2 regions of the Spirillospora sp. NPDC052242 genome follow, and region 1 is predicted to be linked to the other one. Evidence: riboswitches for the same ligand, from Rfam matches in the RefSeq annotation. Region 1 holds a riboswitch; the other holds the start of a gene.
The links. A riboswitch is a leader RNA that binds a small molecule or an ion and turns the genes downstream of it on or off. The one in region 1 is predicted to bind glycine.
Positions count from the first base shown of each region.

Region 1 (3,827 bases):
GACTGCCGCGCCCGGAACTCGTCCGAACCGGCGATCTTCAGCGCCACCGCCTTCGCGGCGATCACGTGCTCCAGCGGCCCGCCCTGCATGCCCGGGAACACCGCCGAGTTGATCTTCTTGCCGTACTCCTCGCGGGACAGGATCAGCCCGCCGCGCGGCCCGCCCAGCGTCTTGTGCGTCGTCGTGGTGACGATGTCCGCGTGCGGGACGGGCGAGGGGTGCAGGCCCGCCGCGACGAGCCCCGCGAAGTGCGCCATGTCGACCATGAGCAGCGCCCCGACCGAGTCGGCGATCTCCCGGAACGCCGCGAAGTCGAGCTGGCGCGGGTACGCCGACCAGCCGGCCACGATCATCTTCGGCCGGTGCTCGGCGGCCAGCGAGGCGACCTCGTCCATGTCGACTCGGCCGTCCTCCGCGCGCACGTGGTAGGGCACCACGTTCAGCACCTTGCCGGAGTAGTTCAGCCGCATCCCGTGGGTGAGGTGCCCGCCGTGCGCGAGGTCCAGCCCGAGGATCGTGTCGCCGTGCTGCAGCAGCGCGAAGTACACGGCCGTGTTGGCCTGCGCGCCGCTGTGCGGCTGGACGTTCGCGTGCTCGGCGCCGAACAGCTCCGTGGCGCGGTCGATCGCGAGCTGCTCGGTGACGTCCACGTACTCGCAGCCGCCGTAGTACCGGCGGCCCGGGTAGCCCTCGGCGTACTTGTTCGTCAGGACCGAGCCCTGCGCCTCCAGCACCGACGTCGGCGCGAAGTTCTCCGACGCGATCATCTCCAGCGTCGACTGCTGGCGCCGCAGCTCGGCGCCGACGGCCTCGGCGACCTGCGGGTCGGCCTCGGCCAGCGATGCGTAAAGGGACGAGGACACGCTCACGCCTCCTCGATGAGCTTGCCGTACGCGGCCGCGTCCAGCAGGTCGCCGGGCGCCTCGGAGATGCGCACCTTGAAGATCCAGCCCTCCCCGTACGGGTCGTCGTTGATCACGCTCGGCTCGTCCACCACGCCGGTGTTGATCGCGGTGATCTCGCCCGTGACCGGGGAGTACAGGTCGCTGACCGACTTGGTCGACTCCACCTCGCCGCAGGGCTCGCCCGCCTCGACGGTGTCGCCCTCGGACGGCTGCAGCTCGAGGTAGACGATCTCACCGAGGGCCTCGGCGGCGTGGGACGTGATCCCGACCGTGACGATCCCGTCCTCGGGCGCCTGCCCGGTGTCGTCGAGACCGGCCACCCACTCGTGCTCTTCGCTGTAGCGGAGCTGCTCCGGAACGCTCACGTTGTTGCTCTCTCTTTCAGGAACGCTTGTAGAACGGCAGGGCGACCACGTCGACCGGTTCGGCCCGGCCGCGGACGTCCACGGCCAGACCGGACTCCCCGACACCGGTGTCGAGGTACGCCATGGCGATCGGCTTGCCCAGTGTGGGCGAGGGCGCGCCGCTCGTCACGACGCCGCACGGAACGCCATCGGACGTGACGACCGCATACCCCTTGCGGGGCGCGCGACGCCCCCGCGCCACCAGTCCCACGAGCCTACGGCCGGCGGGGGTCTGCGCCTGCGCCGCCAGGGCGGACTTCCCGACGAAGTCGACGGGCTTGTCCAGTTTGACGACACGGCCCAGCCCGGCCTCGAACGGGGTGGTCTCGGCCGTCAGCTCGTTGCCGTACAGCGGCATCCCCGCCTCCAGCCGGAGGCTGTCGCGCGCCGCGAGGCCGCACGGGACGACGCCGTCCACGGCCGCGAGCTCCCGCCACAGCCGGACGGCGTCGCCCGCGTCGACGAACAGCTCGAAGCCGTCCTCGCCGGTGTAGCCGGTGCGGGCGACGAGCGCGTCGATCCCCGCGACCCGGTCGGCGAGCACGGCGTAGTACTTGAGGTCGTCCAGCGGGGCGCCGGTGAAGCGCGCGAGGATCTCCTGCGCGTGCGGGCCCTGCAGCGCGACGAGCGCGTAGGCCGCCGAGCGGTCCTCGACGGCGGCGTCGAACCCCCGCGCGCGCTCCACGAGCGCGTCGTGGACGACGTCCGCGTTCGCGGCGTTCGCGACGACCATCCACGTCTCGTCCGCGAGCCGGTACACGATCAGGTCGTCGAGCACGCCGCCGTCCGGGGCGCAGATCATCGTGTAGCGGGCCTTGCCGACCTTCATCGGCGACAGGTTCCCGACGAGCGCGTGGTCGAGCGCCTCACCGGCGCCCGGCCCGGAGAGGAAGATCTCCCCCATGTGGGACAGGTCGAACAGCCCCGCGCCGGTGCGGACGGCCCGGTGCTCGGCCGTCTCGCTCGCGTAGCGCAGCGGCATCAGGTATCCGGCGAAGTCGACGAGGTGCGCGCCGAGGTCCGCGTGGACGTCGTGCAGCGGTGTTCTCTTCGCGTTCGGATCGGCGGACATGGGTTCGGCTCCTTCGTCACGGGCGCGACGGGGTCGACGGAGTCGACGGGGTCGACAGGGTCCATCGTCCCACTCGCGCACCGGGCGTCTCGGTGCCTCCCCCTCTGTCATCGGAGCCTGAGAGCTTCACCCGCGGCGGACGGCGCGCGCCACGGGCTTTCACCTTCGGCGGGGGACCGGGGTCCCCGCTTTCCAGAGGTCGCCTGGCCCGTGCGGTCCATGGGCCTGAGAGGTTCCGGGGAGGATTTGCTCCTTCGGCGTCCCGGGCCGGCTGCCGGGGACTCTCCCGCACGGGATCAACGGCTTCGCGTCAGGCTAGCAGCGGCGTCGCCGCCCCGACCAGCCCCGGGTCACCCGGCGGGCGGGTCGGTGGAGAACTTCTTCACGCACGCCTCCATCGCCTCGCGGACCCGGGTGATCTGCTCCTTGGACGGCGTCGTGCCCGGTGTCGGGGTCGGGATCCGGACGCCCTGCTCGGCCATGCAGTCGTTGAACGCCTTCGTCGCCGCCGAGGTGGCGGGCGGGCCGCTCGGCAGCCCGTCCCCGCCGGTGGCCGGGGCGCCGCCGCCGTCCGGCCGTTCCTGCGCGGTGCCGGACGGCCCGGACGTGCCGGGGGCCGGGGCCGGGGCGGACGCGCCCGTGCCGCGCGTGTCCGGCCGCTCGTCCGACCCGCCGCAGCCGGCGAGGGCCAGCGCGATCGTCAGGACGGGCAGCGCGACGAGTGTGCGTTTCACGGCGATTCCTTCCGGCGGACGGACGGGACCGCGCCATGATGCGCGCCGCCGGGGGCGTGCGGATATCGACGCGCCTGCCAACCGGCACGTCCGGATTTGGGCGTCATGCGCAAAATGACCGTCGGATCGGGCGATTCCCGGGGCATCCGGACGGCCCGTCGTATGACGTACGCTGAGTTGGTTCCTGGAGATCACCCCGCCGGGCGGGGGTTCGGACGACCGGAGGGGCGTGACGCATGGGCTGGCTGGCCGGCGTACTGATCCTTTTCTTCGGCCTGATGGCGTCCATCGCCCTGCACGAACTGGGGCACTTCTCCTTCGCCAAGCTGTTCAAGGTGCGCACGACCCAGTTCATGGTCGGCTTCGGCCCCACGCTGTGGTCGCGGCACAAGGGCGAGACCGAGTACGGGATCAAGTGGATCCCGCTCGGCGGCTACATCCGGATGATCGGCATGCTGCCGCCCCGTAAGGGCGACAAGCCCGGCGAGGTCCGGCAGATCAGCACCGGCCCGTGGCAGGGGCTGATCGAATCGGCGCGCGGCGCGGCCCTCGAAGAGGTCCGGCCCGGTGACGAGAACCGCGTCTTCTACGCCAAGCCCTGGTGGCAGAAGCTGCTGATCATGTTCGGCGGCCCCGCGATGAACCTGCTGCTCGCGGTGGTGTTCTTCGCGATCCTGATCATGGGGCTCGGCACGTACGTGAGCAAGCCCGT
Region 1 covers NZ_JBFAUZ010000001.1:55,530-59,356, reverse strand. The annotation lists gene glyA (serine hydroxymethyltransferase) at 1-863, opposite strand, end outside; gene gcvH (glycine cleavage system protein GcvH) at 866-1,270, opposite strand; gene gcvT (glycine cleavage system aminomethyltransferase GcvT) at 1,287-2,381, opposite strand; glycine riboswitch at 2,483-2,580, opposite strand; glycine riboswitch at 2,585-2,680, opposite strand; gene AB0L25_RS00270 (hypothetical protein) at 2,732-3,115, opposite strand; gene AB0L25_RS00265 (M50 family metallopeptidase) at 3,352-3,827, shown strand, end outside.

Region 2 (3,827 bases), on a different contig from region 1:
GGACGCGCCGACGCTCGCCACCGCCGGGCCCGGCCGGACGCCCGACCGCTGCAGGTACCGGGTGTTGACCGCGACGCCGCCGACCGCCGCCGGCGCCACCAGCTTCACGAACGACGCCGCGACCTGCACCAGCACCGTCCGCCACAGGGGGAGCCGTTCGGGGACGAAGCCCATCAGCATGAACGCCGCCGCCAGGTAGGTCAGCCCCGCCGCGCCGAGCGCCACCCCCGCCCACCACCAGGTCGCCTTCGCGAACAGCTGCACCAGGTCGACGCTGCCGAACTGCGGGATCACGATGTAGGCGGCGATCGACAGCGCCACGATGCTGAAGATCGTCCGCGGCCGGAACCGCTCCAGCCGAACGGGCGCGGCCTCCGACTCGGGCTTCAGCCGGACGATCTCGTCCCGGATGCGGGGCAGCAGGTCCCGGTCCCGCCGAACCGCCTGCCGCGTCGCCCGCGACAGCGCCACCCGCTGCAGCATCGGCACCGCCGCTGCCAGCGCCTCCTCGCCGAGCACCGGCACCGCGGTCCGCACGGCGCGCTCCGGGCCGGCCCGCAGCGCCAGGGTGGTGAGCAGCTGCGCGAGGTCGAGCCGCAGCGCCAGGTCGCCCGCCGCGATCTCCCCCGACCACAGGTCGACGAGGTGGGCGGCGCCGTCGTCGCCGACCAGGACCGCGTCCTCCTCCAGCCGGCGGTGCGCCAGCCGGCCCTTCTGCAGCCGCCCGAACTGCCGCCACACGTCCGTCAGCAGCTCGTCGGTGATCTCCTCCGCGGGGACGTCCCGCAGCCGCCGCCCCGGCACGTGCTCGTACGCGAGCAGCGCCGCCTGCGTCCCCACCTCGAGCGTGCCGACCAGCCGCGGGGTCCGGGCGCCCGCCGCGGCGGCGGCGTACGCGGTGAGCGACTCCTGCTCCAGCGACCGGCGCAGCGACCGCAGCGTCCGCCCGGCCGTGGTGCGCCGCAGCCGCAGCATCCGCCACAGCCGGTACGGCAGCCCGGCGGTCTGCTGGTCGCGGTCCAGGACCCGCAGCTCCAGATCCCAGCCGCCGGAGCCGTCCCCGGGCGCCGGGAGCGGGCCGTCCCCGGCGGGAGAGGCGGCCAGCACGACGCCGTAGCGGCGCGCATCCTCGCCGCCGTCCGCGGGATCGTCGAGCCGCGCCGCCCGCCGCGGGCACAGCCCCAGCCGCTCCAGGGCCGTCACCACCGTCATGCCGGTCGGGCGCGGGTTCGGGGTGCCGACCGCGTACAGGGTGCCGTGCCCGATCGCGCGGCCCAGGAAGTACGTCGCCGCGAGCGCCGACACCGACGCGTAGGCGGCGGTCAGGCCGGTGAGCGCGGCCAGCCCGATCATGGACCAGGTGGCCGTCTGCCAGCGGGTCCGCCCGGCCATCCCGACCACGCTGACGAACGCGATCACGGGGGCGATGTCGGTGTGCACGGGGGCCGTGTCGGTGCCGCCCCAGATCAGCGAGTCCAGCACGCCGCCGGGCGCGGCCTGCACGACCAGGTCGTCCAGGGTGATCGTGACGGCGAACGCGATCATCGCGGCGAGCAGCGCGATGGCGACCCGCATGCCGTCCTTGTGGAACAGCCGCTCGACGGCGAACGCGATCGGGACGGCCAGCACGCCGAAGCTCGACGCCAGGGTGGCCAGCGCCAGCAGCAGCTCGGGCGCGTGGGCGGTGCCCTCGGCGATGTCGGTCTGGATGCCGTGCGTGGTCTGCTGCGCGAACGACACCAGCAGCATGACCGCGGCCAGCCCGGCGCAGGAGACGCCGAACCGGATGGCGTCGGACGGACGGCGGATGCGGTCCGGCTGCGCGGGCTCGTCGACCGGCACGCCCGCGGACGCGCCCCGCCTCGGGCGCACCGCCTCATCGTGCGTCCGCGTCACCCGTCGCCGCCCCGGCCGTCCGTCGTCTCGATCAACGCTGCCGTGATCAGCGTCCCAGAACCGGCCGCGCTCGGTCGAGCGGCGGACCCCCGTCCGGCCGTCGCTCCGTCCACCCGTCGCCCCTCGTCGTCCGTCCCGTCGCGTCCCCGGCGGGACGGTCATATCGTACTGTCCGGGGTACTCGCCGGTACGGCGCCGTCGCCGAGGTCACGGCGGTGAACATCCCGTTACGGGACCGGGACGATCGCGGGCCGTCGCGGTTGGGTAGGGTTTGTCCCGGACATGCCGTCGACCCTGTGCGGGAGAGACCTCACGCAGCCGGCGTGGGGCGCCGAAGGGGCAACCTCCCCGGAACCTCTCAGGCAAAAGGACCGCTCGGGCGAGGCACCTCTGGAAAGCAGGCGTCGATCCCGGCGGAACGGGAACGGCGGCTCACCGAAGGGGAAAACCCCGCGCGCGGGTGAAGCTCTCAGGTGCCGATGACAGAGGGGGAGACCGGCCGTCGGCCCGCGTGCCGATGGTGGACCTGAGCGACCGCAGCTGCCAGGAGGCTCCTCCATGACCGCCCAGTTCTTCGCCCCCGTGGCCGCGCCGCAGCATCCCCGCGCCGCGTTCGCCGACCGGCACATCGGGCCGTCGCCGGCCGACCGCGACCGGATGCTGGCCGCCATCGGCTACTCGGGCGCGGAGGCGCTGATCGACGAGGCGGTCCCCGCCGCGATCCGCACCGCCCGCCCGCTGGACCTGCCGCCCGCGCTGAGCGAGACCGCCGCGCTCGACCGGCTCCGCGAGCTCGCCGCCCGCAACACCGTCCTCACCTCCATGATCGGCCTCGGCTACCACGGCACGATCACGCCGGGCGTGATCATGCGGAACGTCCTGGAGAACCCCGGCTGGTACACCGCCTACACCCCGTACCAGCCGGAGATCTCCCAGGGGCGCCTGGAGGCGCTGCTGAACTTCCAGACCGCCGTCGCCGACCTGACCGGGCTGCCGGTCGCGAACGCCTCCATGCTGGACGAGGGCACGGCCGCCGCCGAGGCGATGGCGCTCGCGCACCGCGCGTCCCGGCGCAAGGAGCCCGGCCGGTTCCTCGTGGACGCCGACGCGCTCCCGCAGACGATCGAGGTCGTCCGCACCCGGGCCGTCCCGCTCGGCATCGAGGTGGTGGTCGCCGACGTGTCCGGCGGACTGCCCGACGGCGACTTCTTCGGCGTGCTGCTGCAGTACCCGGGCGCGTCCGGTGCCGTCCGCGACCTGGCGCCGCTGTCCGCGCAGGCCCGCGAGCGGGGCGCGACGGTCGTCGTCGCCGCCGACCTGCTCGCGCTGACGCTGCTGCGCCCGCCGGGGGAGTCGGGCGCCGACATCGCGGTCGGATCCGCCCAGCGGTTCGGCGTCCCGTACGGCTTCGGCGGCCCGCACGCCGGGTACATGGCGGTCGGCGACGACCTGCGGCGGCAGCTGCCCGGACGGCTCGTCGGCGTGTCCGTCGACGCGGACGGGGCGGCCGCCTACCGGCTCGCCCTGCAGACCCGCGAGCAGCACATCCGCCGCGAGAAGGCCACCAGCAACATCTGCACCGCGCAGGTGCTCCTCGCGGTGATGGCGAGCATGTACGCCGTCTACCACGGCCCCGAGGGGCTCGCCGCGATCGCGCAGCGCGCGCACCGCCGGGCCGCCGAGCTCGCCGACGGCCTGCGCCGCGGCGGCGTCGAGGTCGTGCACGGCGCGTTCTTCGACACGGTCCTCGCCCGCGTCCCCGGCCGCGCCGCCGAGGTCGTCGCCGCCGCCCGCGAGCGCGGGGTGAACCTGCGGCAGGACGGCCCCGACCGCGTCGGCGTCGCCTGCGACGAGACGACGCTGCCCGAGCACGTCACCGCCGTCCTCGAGGCGTTCGGCGTCGCCGCGGGCGGCGCCGGGGAGGCGGGCGG
Region 2 covers NZ_JBFAUZ010000060.1:30,605-34,431, forward strand. The annotation lists gene AB0L25_RS35470 (flippase-like domain-containing protein) at 1-1,872, opposite strand, end outside; glycine riboswitch at 2,186-2,280, shown strand; glycine riboswitch at 2,281-2,392, shown strand; gene gcvP (aminomethyl-transferring glycine dehydrogenase) at 2,455-3,827, shown strand, end outside.
Region 2: linked by a shared signal. The riboswitch ahead of gcvP (aminomethyl-transferring glycine dehydrogenase) and the one ahead of gcvT (glycine cleavage system aminomethyltransferase GcvT) in region 1 are both predicted to bind glycine.